2 linked regions of the Methylovirgula sp. 4M-Z18 genome follow. The protein of the gene in region 1 interacts with the protein of each later gene in a pairwise test. Links are inferred from orthologs where the notes say so. Each region holds a gene or a part of one and is shown on either strand. Other genes may lie near its edges.

Region 1 (7,789 bases):
CAGCGGCGCGTCTTTTTTCAGCGCTCCGGCGCCGATAATGATCGCGCAATCCACGGGTGGCGCGGCAAACAGCATTTCGAGCGCCGGCGCAAAATTCTTCGATCCCGCGTCAACTAGAATGGCGCGGCGGCCGCCGAACATCGGAATCGTATTGGCTTCGTCGACAAGGCGCAAGGGATCTGCGGCGACATCGTCGCCGTCGAGACGAATGAGCTGAAATGGATCGGCGACATCGTCCACGCTCGCTTTGGTTAGCGCTTGAACGCGCTCGGCGATGAGCCCCGGATCGTTGCCGTGAATCAGGAAGGCAAAGATCGCCTTCGGCGGATCAGCGAGAAAGCGATCGGCATCGGCATTCTTGATGGCAGTCATGACGTCGTGCCGCCTTCAGTTTTCGTAACGATCAAAGCCTCCATGGCTCCATATCGTCTTAGAGCATTTTCCAGCAAAGTTGCCCGACTTTTCGGTTAAGAACCGAAGGTCCGCGTAGCGAAAATGCGACAAAACAAAGATGTAGAATAATTTCGCGATTCTGAAAGAACGCAAAATTGCTCTAGGAAACCGTCGCGAAGAGCTTGCCCACCTTTTCGCTCAGCTCAGCCGCAAGTTCTTGCAGAGCGGGATAGGGTTTGAAGAGCGATTCGACCCGGCGGCAACGCACGGTGATCGCGCCGTCACGCCCCTCCATCACGACGGCTTTCAAGGGGATTTCCGGAAAGGCGGCCGGATCGAGAGCGAGCAGGCGGGCGGCGTAGCGCGGATGGAAAAACAGGATTTGCCGCGCACCGAGGATCGAGTACCCACCCCGTTCCAGCAGCATCTGCGGATTGATTTCATGAATCACCCCCATATCCAGCGTTTCGATTTCCCGCTTCAACCGATCGATTGTTGCATGAAACCCAAGCGTCGACCGGACAACGCATTGATCTTCCGAAACGGATGGCTCGGCATAATCCACTTGGATCAAATCTTGTGTCATGTCGTCGAGCTTCGGTTTGAAAGGTTGGACGGTCTGGTCCCATATCTTCGACTGGAATTGTCAACTTAATCAGTCGACAATTCCTACCAAAATACCGTCACATCCACGCTACGGCGTATTCTGCGCCAATGCCCCGGCCAGGCGCGTGCGGATCTGATCGGCCAACACTTTCGTGTTGCGAATCTCCGCATCGCGCGCCGCGCGGATATTGGCGAAACGGTTGTTGCTGCGCGTGTAATCGGCGGAGCTTTTGGCTGTCCCAGTCACGACCGGCGCACCGCCGCCAGCCGGCAGAAGCTTATAATCCGCATCGAGGACGACGGTTGCCGCCGCGGCATAGCCGCCGAAGGAATTGTACAGCGGCACTTGCACGCTTTCGCGCACTGTCACCAGAAGATGATATTTCGGCTCGGGCGCCTGGCCCGTTCCGTTGAGCGCGAAGATCAATTCGTTGCCGAGATAGTGGCCGACGCGATCGGGGATCGGGTCGACCTTGATCGCCTGCAATTCCTTGACCAGCGGCGAACCGTCCGGACCGGTCGAGGCGAATTCGGGCTGGAAGCAGCCGGCAAGCGGCGTGGCGAGCAGCAACAGGGCGGCAAAACGCGCGCCACGCGCGAGGCCGGACATCTGGTTTCGCTTAAACGACGACATTGACGATCCTTCCGGGTACCACAATGATCTTCTTCGGCAGCTTTCCCTCGAGCGCGCGCTGCACCGATTCAACCGCCAATGTCGCAGCCTCGATATCCGCTTTCGACGCGTCGCGCGGCACGCGCACGTCGCCGCGCTTCTTGCCGTTCACCTGCACCGGCAGCACGAGCTCATCTTCTTCCACCAGCGACACATCGGCAACCGGCCAGGCCGCTTCCGCGACCAGATCCTGGTGGCCGAGCGCCGCCCAGCATTCTTCGGCAAGATGCGGCATCATCGGCGCGAAAAGCTGCACCAATATGTCGCCGGCTTCGCGGAAAGCATAGCGCATGTCATCGCCGATCTGCGCGTCGTCGATTCTACCGATCGCGCTCGACAGCGTGTTCACCAGCGTATTGATATGCGCGATGCAGACATTGAACCGTAGCCGCTCCACATCGGTGCCGACCTTGATCAGCGCGTCATGCACGGCTTTGCGCACGGCGAGGGCGGCGTCCGAAAACTGGTTCGGGGCAGCCGCGCCGGCCGGCAGAGCAGCGTCGCTCAATTCGCCAACGAGACGCCACAATTTCTGGATGAGACGGGCCGCGCCCTGCACACCTTCCTCGGTCCAGATGACGTCGCGCTCGGGCGGCGAATCCGAGAGCACGAACCAGCGCGCCGTATCGGCGCCATAGGTGCCGATGATCTCGTCGGGATCGACCGTGTTGCGGCGGGATTTCGACATTTTCTCAATCGAGCCGATCTCGACTTCCGAGCCGTCGCTGAGCAGATAGGCGCGGCGGCCATTGGCGCCGCTCTCGATGCGGATTTCACTGGGTGCGACCCAATCGCCCGCCTTGCTGCGATAGGTCTCATGCACCACCATGCCTTGCGTGAACAGGCCGGCGAAAGGTTCCTTCACGCCGCCGTGGCCGGTGATCTGCATCGCACGAGCAAAGAAGCGCGAATAGAGCAGATGCAGAATCGCATGCTCGATACCGCCGATATATTGATCGACCGGCAGCCACTCATTGATCGCCTGGGGCGTCGTCGGCGCATCAGCATTGTGCGGATCGGTGAAGCGGGCGAAATACCACGAGGAATCGACGAACGTGTCCATCGTATCGGTCTCGCGCCGCGCCGCCGCGCCGCATTGCGGACAGTTCACGTGCTTCCAGGTCGGATGCCGGTCGAGCGGATTGCCGGGCTGGTCGAAGGCGACATCGTCTGGCAGTTTCACCGGCAGGTCTTTGATCGGCACCGGCACCGTGCCGCACACTTCGCAATGGATGATCGGGATCGGGCAGCCCCAATAGCGCTGGCGCGAAATGCCCCAGTCGCGCAGGCGGTAATTCACTTGCCGCTTGCCCTGCGGCGCATTGCGTGTGGCGCTTGCGCCATTCGCAACAATTTCGGAGCTCTCTTCGATGCGGGTCGTTTCCAGCCGCTTGGCCACTTCCTCTTTCGCCTGCGGAATGGTCATGCCGTCGAGGAAGCGCGAATTGATCATCGTGCCGTCCCCGTCATAGGCGGTGTCGGTGATCGTGAAGCTCGCGGGATCGATGCCAGGCGGGCAGACGACGGGCGTAACGCCGAGGCCATAGGCGTTGACGAAATCGAGGTCGCGCTGATCGTGCCCCGGGCAGCCGAAAATCGCGCCCGTGCCGTAGTCCATCAGGATGAAATTCGCGACATAGACCGGCAATTCCCATGACGGATCGAACGGATGCACGGCGCGGATGCCGGTGTCGTAGCCCTTCTTCTCGGCCGTCTCCAAAGTTGCGACGGACGTGCCCATGCGGCGGCACTCGTCGATGAAGGCCTGCAGCTTCGGGTCGTTCTGCGCGGCTTTGGTGGCAAGCGGATGGTCGGGCGCGATCGCCATGAATTTCGCGCCAAACAACGTGTCTGGACGCGTCGTGTAGATTTCGAGCTCGTCGGCGCTGGTCGCATTGGCGCGCAAGCCGAAACGTACCAGCAGGCCTTCCGACTTACCGATCCAATTGCGCTGCATCAGCCGCACTTTTTCCGGCCAGCGGTCGAGCGTCTCCAGCGCCTGCAGCAACTCGTCGGAGAAATCCGAAATCTTGAAGAACCATTGCACGAGTTCGCGCTGCTCGACCAAGGCGCCGGAGCGCCAGCCGCGGCCGTCGATCACCTGCTCGTTGGCAAGCACCGTATGATCGACCGGGTCCCAATTGACTTTCGATTTCTTGCGATCGACCAGGCCGGCGCGCAAAAAGTCGAGGAACAGGCGCTGCTGATGCTTGTAATAGCTCGGATCGCAGGTGGCGATTTCGCGCGACCAATCGAGCGACAGACCCATGTTCTTGAGCTGGCCGCGCATGTGATCGATATTGGCGTAGGTCCATTTCGCCGGGTGGGTGTTGTTCTGCATCGCGGCATTTTCCGCCGGCATACCGAACGCGTCCCAGCCCATGGGGTGCAGCACGTTGAAGCCACGCGCCCGCTTGTACCGCGCCACGACGTCGCCCATGGCGTAATTGCGCACGTGCCCGACATGGATGCGCCCGGACGGGTAAGGGAACATTTCCAAGACGTAATATTTGGGCCGCGGGTCGGCGTTCTCGGTCTTGAACGTCCCGCGCTCGGTCCAGATTTTCTGCCATTTCGGCTCGGCTTCGCGGACGTTGTAACGGTCGGGTCTCATCGGATGGGTCGGATCGCTTCGTAAAAGATGAAAGATGCGGCAAGAAGCATGATTTTCCCTGCCGGGTCAATGGAGAGCGCCTAGTTGGACCGAGACCGGTCACTCCGCCGGCTGGGTTGTCGGCTGGTGCATGCGGAGCAGTGACACGCCCTGGACGGCAAGGGCGCTCAGGACGGCCGTGACGTAGGTCACCGGCAGGCTGAACTGCGTGAGCATCAGGCTCAGCACATAGAAGAAGACGGCAAAACCGAAAAGGGCGGCGGCCATACCGCGCATCACTTGGGCGGCCGCCAAATCGCCCAGCATGCGATGGGCGAAAACGGTCAGAATGATCGCCATGAAGGGGATCGAGGCGAGAATGCCGCTCATCTGGGGCCCGACATAAGGCGCGATCAGCGTCACGCCGACGACGAGAAACGTGATCAGCACCATGCGCGCCGGCAAGTCCCACCAGGGCGAGCCGACGCGCTCGGCGCGCACGAAACTACGCGGAATGAGGGCGAGCGCCAGGAAAAGCCCGGCGATCGAGAGCAGAAACAGCCAAAGCCGCGACACGCCGGCCCATTGCAGCGCGCCGGAGACGAGCGCAAAGGCGAAGCAGGCCGTGGCCAAAGCGGTCGGCCATCCGCGCGCCGCCATCCGACAATAGACGATGCAAAAGCAGGCTTGCGCCGCTGTCGCGGCCAGCGAGCCGGCCGTGGCCCGTGCCGCAAAGTCGATCCCGTGCTCCAGCGCCAAAAACACCGAAATCGGCCCCGAGGTCAGGGGCAGGCCGACGAGAAAGCCGCCGATCGCCTCACCCCAGCGGCGGCTCGCGAGGCTCGCGGCGAGCAACAGCAGCGGCGTGACGGTGAGTTTGAAAAGCAGCAGGTCGTTCATCGGCTTGGGTATGACAGGAAGAAGCGAACGAAGTATGAGTGCACAATGACCAAATGTATCGTTTACGGCGATTTTTCGAGTGCCTATGTGCGCACGGTGCGCCTGACGCTCCTCGAAAAACACGTGCCCTTCGATTTGGCCGAAGTGGATGTCTTTGGGGCGGATGGACCACCCGACACCTATCTGGCACATCATCCGTTCGGCCGCATCCCCGCATTTTCTCATGACGGATTTGAGATTTTCGAGACCCACGCGATCTGCCGCTATATCGACGAGGCCTTTGACGGCCCGAGCCTGCAGCCGCGGGACGTCAAGCTGCGGGCGCGTATGGCGCAAATCGTGGGTCTGCTCGATTCCTATGCCTACCGGCCGATGGTGTGGGACGTCTTCGTCGAGCGCGTCCGGCGTCCGCTGCAGGGCGCCGTGTCCGACGAGGCCAAGATTACCTCGGGGCTCGCGAAGGCCAAGCGGGTCTTGGACGTCTTGGAAGATCTTCTGTCCGATTATGCCTGGCTCGCTGGTCCGGCCCTGTCGCTCGCCGATCTGCACTTCTATCCGATGATCGATTATTTCTGCGCCGCCGGCGAGGGCAGGGCGCTTGTCGCGGCCCACCCGAAATTGGAGGCGTGGCGACGCCGGTGCGCGGACCGCGAGTCCATCAAGGCCACGGTGTCGCCGCCGCTCTTGCAGATTTGAACCCCACCGGCGCGGAATGAAGCCAAAATGCCTTTCAGTGGCTTTCCGCGATGCATCTTCTTGGGTATATATCATAAAATTCAGGATCGATTTTCTGGTGCAATGGTGCATTCATCCAGCAAACGGTGGGCACGTGTTTCAAGATGCGATTGCTCATGAGCCTCATCAATCCACCCCCAATGCATGATTGGGAATCCGAATTCCTAAGACATAGCAAGTTCTAATCTCACGCGAACCGACACGTGGACCATGGTGCTCGACGGCATTACCGTTCTTTTCGACACAGCGCTTCTGTCGGTCATTGTCGGGGCGTTGCTCATTTTCGCGGGCACCCGCCAGAACGGCGACCGTTCCTTGCCGATCTGGGGTGCGGGCTACCTCTGTGCGTCCGCTGGAGTGTTCCTGTTTGCATTGCGCTCGCACATTCCCGATATCTGGTCGGTCGATCTCGGGGGCAGCGGGCTCATTCTCGCCTACGGTCTGTTTTTTGCCGGCGTGCGCCGTTTTGCGGGGCATCGGACGCCGCTCTGGGTCATCTTCGCCGGATCTGCGATCTGGTTGTCGGCGTGCCGGATCGAAGCGTTTTACAATTCCGGTCAGGCGCGCATCATCCTCTTTTCGGGGATCGATCTGGCGTATCTCGTGGTGACATGTGTCGCCCTCGCGCGCATCCGTGAGGCGCTGCCGTCGAAGGCGCCCTTGGTCTTCGTGCTTGGGCTCCATTCGGTCGCCTATTTTACGCGGGCACTCAGCGCGTTTTTCATTCCGTCCCCGAGCGGCACCCATATCGTCATCACGCCCTGGTTCATCGTCCTCGCGGTGGAGAGCTTTTTCCATCTCGTGGCGTCGAGCCTGCTTCTCGTCACCATGTCGAAGGAACGGTCCGAAAACCGCGTGCAGCGGTTGGCATCGATAGACTCGCTGACCGGCCTGCACAACCGTCGCTCTTTCCTGGAACAGGCCTCCTTGAAATTGAAAGGGAGCGCGCAAAGGATGCGACCGGCCTGCCTGCTCATGATCGACATCGATCATTTCAAGGCCATCAACGACGAGGCGGGACACCAGGCTGGCGACAAGGTTTTGCAGGAAGTCGCCATCTTGCTGGAGCGAGGGGTGCGCCCGATGGATCTGTGTGGACGGCTCGGCGGCGAGGAATTCGTGTGCTTCCTTGCGGATTGCGATCGCTCGCAAGGTCGCGACGTGGCAGAGCGGCTGCGCCTGACGATCCAGAGGGAGTTGGCCGGCCTGACCGTGAGTGTCGGGGTTGCGTGCACAGAGGACATTTCCGCCGAGGTAGACCTGGAGCACATGCTCTTGGCGGCGGACCATGCGCTCTATGCGTCCAAGAAAGAGGGGCGCAACCGTGTCACGCTGGCGAGAGTCGCCTGAGCGGACGCGGTTCCTTCGCACAGACCGTGACGGCCAATTGTAAAATTCTTCTGTCAAATGTGACTGATCTATTGCATGAGCTAAACGTCTTTCTCTTGTCCGATACCAACGGTCACGAAGAGTGACCGTTGGTTCCTTTCTTCATTTTTCGCCCTTCAAGGCGATGTTGAAAAATGAAGGGCTGTCCAAAGGTCGCTTCCGCGACCTTTGGTGTAACAAATGGTGCGCGTGTGTCTGAAGATGTGGTTGCGAATTGGCGGAGCGTTTGTTCGGAGATCGCGCGCGCCGCGACCGATTGCGGCCGGGCGGCGGCGGACGTCACGCTCGTCGCCGTTTCGAAAACCTTTGATGGCGATCACATTTGGCCGGTGATCGAAGCCGGTCAGCGGGTGTTCGGCGAAAATCGCGTGCAGGAGGCGAAAGCCAAATGGCCGGATTTGCGCGCGCGCACCAAGACGCTGGGCGCGGGTGCGATTCAACTGCATTTGATCGGGCTGCTGCAATCGAACAAGGCGCGCGAAGCAGTAGAATTGTTCGAT
Region 2 (7,517 bases), 1.2 Mb from region 1 along the record:
TCCTCATCGATTCCGGCGCACAATATGAGGATGGCACCACCGACATCACCCGCACTCTCGTCGTCGGCAAGCCGACGGCGGAAATGCGCGACCGCTTCACCCGCGTGCTGAAGGGCCATATCGCCATCGCGACCAGCGTCTTCCCGAAGGGCACATCCGGCGCGCAGATCGACGCCTTCGCTCGTCAGGCCCTGTGGCAGGCAGGACTCGATTTCGATCACGGCACCGGCCATGGCGTCGGCTCCTATCTCTCGGTGCATGAAGGGCCGCAGCGCATCGCCAAGACGGGGACGACGCCGCTCGAACCGGGCATGATTCTGTCCAACGAGCCCGGCTATTACAAAGCCGGCGCCTGGGGCATCCGTATCGAGAACCTGATCGTCGTGGAAAAGCGCGAGATCAAGGGGGCCGAGCGTGAGATGTATGGCTTCGAGACGATCAGCTTCTCGCCGATCGAGCGCGCGCTCGTCGACGTCAAACTGCTCACGGCTGAAGAGCGCGCCTGGCTGAACGCCTATCACGCCGAAGTCAAGAAGCGCGTCGCCCCGCTCGTCGATCCGGCCACGCGCAAGTGGCTGACGGCGGCAACCAAGCCGCTTTGAACGGAGCGTGCTCCATTCACAACACGAGCCGCAGCAGCACGATCGACGCGACGCCGCTGGCCACGACGCCGAGCAGCGGCAGGCGCGTCGCGGCCAAGATGGTGATGGCGCTTGCCAAGGTCTCGGCCTTGCCGGTCGCCAGCATAGAGGGCGCGACCACTGCGACCAGCACCACGGGCGGAATGGCATCGAGCGCGGTGGCGAGGCGCGGCGACAGCTGCAACCGGCCCGCCAGCAACCCGCCGGTGACGCGGGTGAGATAGGTCACGAGGCCCATACACAGGATCGCGACAAAGGTCGTCCAATCGAGGGTCATGCGCTTTCCTCCGGCGCCGTGAGATAGGCGGCCACGATGCCGACGCATGCCCCGCCGGCGATGTGCCACGGCGGTCCGCACAGCACATAGAGCGCTGCCGAGGCGACGGCCGCACCGACCACCGGAATCGCGGTCGCTCGTCCCTTCCAGAAGCCGGCGATCAGGCCGATGAACAAGGCCGTGAAGGCGAAATCGGCGCCGATCCGCTTCGGATCGCCGAGCAGCGAGCCGCCGAGCGCACCCAACGTCGAGCACAGCACCCAGTTGAGCCAGAAGACGAGGCCCATGCCGAAATAATAACTCGGACGCAGCACGGCACCGGCCGCGCGGCGCTCGGAAAAGGCCCAGGTCTCGTCGACCATGAAAAAGAAACCGAGCGCGCGCAGACGCTGCGGGAACAACTGCATCTTGCGCACCAGCGACATGCCCATCAGCACGTGACGCAGGTTGATGAGCAGTACCGAGAAAGTGAGCAGCAGCACCGGCGCCGGCTGCTTCCATAGTTCCAGCGCCGAAAATTGCGCGCCGCCGGCATAAACCAAACTGCTCGTGAGCATCACCTCGACCGGCGATAGGCCCTTCAACGTGGCGAGGGCACCGTAGAGAAAACCGATCGGTACAGCCGCCACCAGCGCCGGCGCAATATCGCGCACGCCGGCCGTCATTTGCGAAAGAGTGGAATCTTGCGTCGTCATGCGCGAGCACATAGGACGGCGCGCGCGGACGGTCTTGTAAATTGTTGCTATCCCGCCCGAAACACGCCGGGCGTCACGCCCATGCGCTGCTTGAAGGCGCGGGTGAAATGGCTTTGGTCAAAGAAACCGCAATCGACCGCAACCTCGGCCAATGGCTCGCCCTTGGCGAGCAGGCCGCGGGCATGGCGAATGCGGCGGTCAAGCAGCCATTCATGCGGCGTCATGCCGAGATTGGCGCGGAAGGTGCGGATGAGATGGAAGCGCGAGAGGCCGGCGAGTTGGGAAAGCTGGGCCAAATCGATCTCGTCGCGAAAATGCACGTCCATATACTCGCGCACCCGCTCGAGAATCGTGCGCTCCTGGCCGGCACGCGGCGGTGAACCCAGCTTGGCGTGGCGCAGGATCAGAAGGCCATAGGCGGCAATCAGCAATTCGTCCGCCGCGAGCCCATCGCCACCGGTTTCCATACGCTCGTGCGCGGCGCGCAACAAAGCGAAAATGTCCGGATCGCGGTAAAGCGGCTGATCGAAGCTCGGGCCGAAAAGCTGCGGCTTGCCGGTCACATCCACCGCGATTTCGCGCATCACGTCCACCGACGGATAGGTCATGCGATAGATGAAGCCGATGTCCGCCGCGCCGCCGTCATGCACTTCGCCGGGCGGAATGATCGCCACATCGCCGGCCACCGCATGCACCGTTCCGCCGCACAGCACATAGGAATTGCAGCCCGCCAGCAGGACGCCGATGACATAGGTCTCGTGGGTATGACGCGGAAAACGCTGGGTGAAGAAGGTCGCGCTCAAACATTCCAGATTGCCATAGCGCGCCACGCGCCAAAACCGCGTGCGGTCGCGCTGATCATGCTCGCTGAGCGCGTCGATCTCCGATTGCGTGACATTGTGCATGAGGCAGATTACCGCGGGGCGTAGGCTGGGTCTTGTAAAAAATTGCTGGGCTATCCATTCACCCGCGCGAGCCACTCATCCTCGCTGATGACCTCGACACCAAGTTCGCGCGCCTTGGCGAGCTTCGATCCCGCATCCGCGCCCGCAACCAGCAGGTCCGTCTTCTTCGAGACCGAGCCGGAGACCTTCGCGCCCAGGCGCTCGGCCATGGCTTTGGCCTCATCGCGCGTCATGCGCTCCAACGCGCCGGTAAACACGACCGTTTTGCCCGCGACCGGCGAGCTTGCCGCAACTTCTTCCATCGGCTCGGTCGTCACTTCGGCGAGCAAGGCGTTCAGCGCTTCCTCATTATGCGCCTCGGCGAAAAAGTCGGCGAGCGCTTCGGCGACGACCGCGCCGATGCCTTCGATCCCCGTCAATTCGGCGCGTGCTTCAGACTCAGGATCCGCCGCCTTGATGCCGACTTCGCGCAGCGCGGCAAAATTGCCGAAATGCCGCGCCAGGCGTTTCGCGTTCGTCTCGCCGACATGGCGGATGCCGAGCGCATAGATGAAACGGTTGATCGCGATATGGCGCCGCGCTTCGATCGCAGCGAAGAGGTTGCGCACCGAGGTTTCGCCAAAGCCCTCGAAATTGCGGATTTTTGTCAAACTCTCCGCATCGCGCCGCGCGAGGGTGAAAATATCGGCCGGCGCGCGGATCAATCCCTTCTCATGGAAAAATTCGATCTGCTTGTCGCCGAGCCCCTCGATATCGAAGGCGTTGCGCGAGGCAAAATGTTTCAGACGCTCCACCGCTTGCGCCGCGCAGATGAGCCCGCCCGTGCAGCGCCGCACCGCGTCTGTCTCACCCTTCGCATCGATCTCCCGCAAAGCGGCGGAGCCGCATACCGGACAGACATCGGGGAACACGTAAGGTTTCGTATCCGCAGGGCGCTTCTCGAGAACGGCGCCGAGAATTTGCGGAATGACGTCGCCCGCCCGCTGCACGATGACCGTATCGCCGATCCGCACATCCTTGCGCGCGATCTCATCCTCATTGTGCAATGTCGCATTCGACACGACAACGCCGCCGACCGTCACCGGCTTCAGCCGCGCGACCGGCGTCAACGCACCCGTGCGGCCGACCTGGATTTCGATGCCCTCCAGAATGGTGGTCGCCTTTTCGGCGGGGAATTTATGCGCCACCGCCCAACGCGGCGAACGCGAGACGAAGCCGAGTCGCGCCTGCAGCGCAAGGTCATCGACCTTGTAGACGACACCATCGATATCATAGCCGAGCGTCGCGCGCCGCGCCTCGATCGCGCGATAGACGTCGAGCATGTCCTTGACCGAATAGCACAGGCGCATCAACGGATTGGTCGGCAGGCCCATGGCGGCAAAAGCCGCAACCACGCCGCTCTGCGTCTTTGCCGGCACCGCGCTCATCTCGCCCCAGGCGTAGGCGAAGAACTGCAACGGCCGCGCCGCCGTGATCGTCGGATCGAGCTGACGCAACGAGCCGGCCGCCGCGTTGCGCGGATTGGCAAACAATTTGCCGCCCGTCGCTTCCTGATTGACATTGAGGGCGGCAAAATCGGTGTGGCTCATATAGACTTCGCCGCGCACCTCGCAGATCTCCGGCACGTCACCTTTCAGCACATTCGGGATGCTGCCAATCGTGCGCACATTCGCCGTGACGTCCTCGCCCTCGAATCCGTCGCCACGCGTCGCCGCGGTCACGAGCACACCCTTCTCGTAGCGCAGCGAACAGGAGAGGCCATCGATCTTCGGCTCCGCCGTCAGGCTGACCGATGCGTCCGCGCCAAGGCCGAGAAAGCGGCGAATGCGGCCGACGAAATCCTCGACCTCTTCGTCAGCAAAGACGTTGCCGAGCGAGAGCATCGGCACGACGTGGCGCACCTTGGCGAATTTCTCCGATGGCGCCGCACCGACTTTTGCGCTTGGCGACGACGTGCTCTTCAGCGTCGGAAACAGAGATTCCAAATGATCGAGACGGCGGCGCAGCGCATCATAATCGGCGTCCGAAATCGTCGGCGCATCCTGCTGGTGGTAGCGCACGTCGTGCTCGGCAATCTCCTGCGCGAGCCTTGCATGTTCCTCGGCCGCGGCCTCGGGCGACATGTCGGTTTCGGATGAGCGCTTCGGCATGATGGGTCTCACTGCAAACAGATTCAAACGAACCGGACTCGCGTCACGGGCTCGTCACCACGTTCGCGCCATCCTACGTCACGCATTGCAGCCCAGCAATTCACCGCGTGCGCTTCGGCACAGCCCTTTGCGGCGCCCGCATCTACCTTCTCTCCATCGCTTCAACGGATTTCAAGCGATCCGAACATAGGAGAGTACCATGACCAACATCTTCAAAAAGACCCTGCTCGTCGGCCTTGCCGCCGCTTCCCTGGCCACCGGCTTGGCCGCCAGCACGGCGCCCGCATCGGCCTTCCCGATGATGCACCATCATCGCGGCTGGGGTGGCCCCTTGGCTGTCGGCGTGATCGGCGGTCTGGCCCTCGGCGCGATCGCGGCGTCCCGCGCCGACGATTGCTACCTCGCCCGCCGCGCGGTTTATAACGAAGACGGCGACTTCCTCGGCTACCGCGCCGTGCGGGTCTGCGACTGAGTTCAGCCCGGCTTCAACGCCAGGCTGCCTCTCCCCCGTCCTTGAAGCCAAGCCCTTCGGTCCTGCCGGAGGGTTTTCTTTTTCAGGCGCGCAGCGTCTCGATCAGCGCCGCGTCAACCTCGACGCCCTTCTCCTCGGCTTGCCGCCGCAGGCGATAGCGCCGGTCGCCTGGCAGGCGCACGCCGTCTTGCGCCAGCATCGCCTGCAACAGCTTTTCCAGCCGCACCGCGAAATCTGGGGCATGCGCCGCTGGATCCAAGACCACAAAAAACTGGCCGATGTCGAGCGGCGGAGCGTCAGTCACGCCATAGGGTTTGGCGTCGAAGGAAAATTGCGCGCCGGTGAGGACGGCGGCGAAAATCTCCCCCATCAGTGCGATCGCCGCGCCTTTGGCGCCACCGAAGGGCGCCATCGACCCCTGCAGCGCGGCCTGCGGATCTTGCGTCTCGGCGCCATCAGCATCGAGCGCCCAGCCGGGCGGCAAGGGTTCGTTGGCGCGCGCCTTCTGCAGCAACGCCACTTTCGTCACGACGCTCGCCGACTGGTCGATCACCAACGGCAACGCCTCGCTGCGCGGGACCGCGAAGGCCATCGGATTGGTGCCGAACAAGGGCACGCGCCCGCCCCAGGGCGCGATATTCGGTGGTCCATTAGTAAAAGCGAGCGCGACGAGGCCGTGCGTCGCCAATTCCTCGACGGCATGGCCGAGCACGCCGGCGGAATAGGACCGCGTGATCGTCAAAGAGGCTGTGCCGCAGGCCTTGGCGGCCTCGATCAAGGCGGGAAAGCCCACATCCATCGCCGGCTGCGCGAAGCCTTGCGCGGCATCCACATGCACAATTGCGGCGGCGCGCCGCTCGAGCTGCGGCACGGCAGTGCCGTTCACGCGACCGCTTTTGAGATGGCTGAGAAACACCGGCAAGAAGCCAAGGCCGATGCCGGAAAACCCATCCGCTTCCGCGGCGCGGATCGACCGGGCGACCGACGCCGCAATCGCTGTGGATGCACCGGACTTCACCAGAGCATCGCGCGCCATGGTTTCGATTGCATCAAGAGACAGAACCGGCACCGTGCCCCCTCCTCACCTTTTGACGATTATGCCGCGCCTTCGATCAATCGCGCCGCAGCAGCGCGCGCTTCGTTGGTGATCGTGGCGCCGGCGAGCATCCGCGCGATCTCTTCGCGCCGCGCCTCGTCGTGCAGGGTGGCGACGCTGGTCGCGACCCGCTCGCCCTTCTTGCCGATATCGGCTTTGGCGATCCGCATATGGGCATGCGCCTTGGCCGCCACCTGCGGCGCATGGGTGACGGCGAGCACTTGCACGCGTCCGGCGAGCCGAGCCAAGCGCTGCCCGATCGCATCCGCGACCGCGCCGCCGACGCCTGTGTCTATTTCGTCGAACACCAAAGTCGGCGCCGAGCCGCGATCGGCCAGAACCACTTTCAGCGCCAGCATGAAGCGGGCCAATTCGCCGCCCGAGGCGACCTTCATCAAGGGCCCCGGCTTCGTGCCCGGATTCGTCTGGACCCAGAACTCGACCCGGTCGATGCCCTCGCGCGTCGGCGCACCGTCGGAAGCGACCTGCGTCAGGAATTGCGCGCGCTCCAGTTTCAGCGGCGGCAATTCGGCATTCACCGCCTTGTCGATCTGTTTCGCGGCCTTCGCGCGCCCGGCCGAGAGGGTGCGCGCGGCCTTGTCATAAGCGGCCTGCGACTCGGCAACTTTCTGCGCCAGTTTGACGAGCCGGGCCTCGCCCGCATCGAGCGCCGCGAGGTCGCCGGCGAATTTCTCGGCCAGCGCCGGCAGCGCTTCGATCGTGACCTGATATTTGCGCGCCGCGCCGCGCAGAGCGAAAAGGCGCTCTTCGGTGCGCTCCAATTCGCGCGGGTCGAAATCGGCATCGCGCAAGGCCTGTTCGAGGGTCGCCTGCGCATCGTTCAGCGCATCGAGCGCGGCCGAGAGCGCCTTGGCGGACGGCTCGATCAAGTGCGGTGCCTGCGTGGCGCGGCGCTCCAGCCGGCGCAAGACCGAAGCAAGATTGGCGAGCGGACCATGATCGCCGGCGATGCTCTCGAACGCTTCGTTCAATTCGCCCGCGACCTTCTCGGCCTGCATCATCGCCGTGCGGCGGACGGCAAGCTGCTCCTCCTCGCCCGGCTGCGGCGCAAGTTTGGTCAGCTCCGCATGGGCGTGGCGCAGGAAATCCGCCTCCGCGCGGGCCGCATCGACCCGCGCTTGCTCGGCATCGCGCTCCGCTTCCGCCGCGCGCCAGTCATCATAAGCGGCGCGCAAGGCCTCGACCTGGGGGATCAGGCCGCCAAATGTATCGACGAGTTCGCGGTGAGTCGCGGGATCGATCAGCGCCCGGTCGTCGTGC

Evidence for each region. Proteins that work in one complex are often made in the same cells at the same time.
Region 2: the proteins of leuS (region 1) and ligA interact in binary tests that used the Escherichia coli proteins (3 or more experiments, as listed by UniProt). The link is inferred for Methylovirgula sp. 4M-Z18 from one-to-one orthologs.

The regions. Positions count from the first base shown.
Region 1 is NZ_CP149574.1:4,495,827-4,503,615, reverse strand. Bases 1,420-4,591 are described here. They hold leuS (leucine--tRNA ligase), read right to left. Parts: upstream 4,287-4,591; coding sequence 1,620-4,286; downstream 1,420-1,619. Other genes in these bases: V9T28_RS20795 (hypothetical protein), read right to left, coding at 4,386-4,591; lptE (LPS assembly lipoprotein LptE), read right to left, coding at 1,420-1,633. In the rest of the region: holA (DNA polymerase III subunit delta), read right to left, coding at 1-372; V9T28_RS20810 (DUF302 domain-containing protein), read right to left, coding at 554-979; more of lptE, read right to left, coding at 1,088-1,419; more of V9T28_RS20795, read right to left, coding at 4,592-5,165; V9T28_RS20790 (glutathione S-transferase family protein), read left to right, coding at 5,211-5,861; V9T28_RS20785 (GGDEF domain-containing protein), read left to right, coding at 6,111-7,250; V9T28_RS20780 (YggS family pyridoxal phosphate-dependent enzyme), read left to right, coding at 7,481-7,789.
Region 2 is NZ_CP149574.1:3,328,361-3,335,877, forward strand. Bases 2,119-5,018 are described here. They hold ligA (NAD-dependent DNA ligase LigA), read right to left. Parts: upstream 4,669-5,018; coding sequence 2,569-4,668; downstream 2,119-2,568. Other genes in these bases: V9T28_RS15490 (AraC family transcriptional regulator), read right to left, coding at 2,119-2,518; V9T28_RS15500 (hypothetical protein), read left to right, coding at 4,868-5,018. Also shown: V9T28_RS15475 (aminopeptidase P family protein), read left to right, coding at 1-602; V9T28_RS15480 (AzlD family protein), read right to left, coding at 619-918; V9T28_RS15485 (AzlC family ABC transporter permease), read right to left, coding at 915-1,613; more of V9T28_RS15490, read right to left, coding at 1,661-2,118; more of V9T28_RS15500, read left to right, coding at 5,019-5,140; V9T28_RS15505 (Ldh family oxidoreductase), read right to left, coding at 5,223-6,209; DNA repair protein RecN, read right to left, coding at 6,236-7,517. UniProt on the Escherichia coli protein: DNA ligase that catalyzes the formation of phosphodiester linkages between 5'-phosphoryl and 3'-hydroxyl groups in double-stranded DNA using NAD as a coenzyme and as the energy source for the reaction.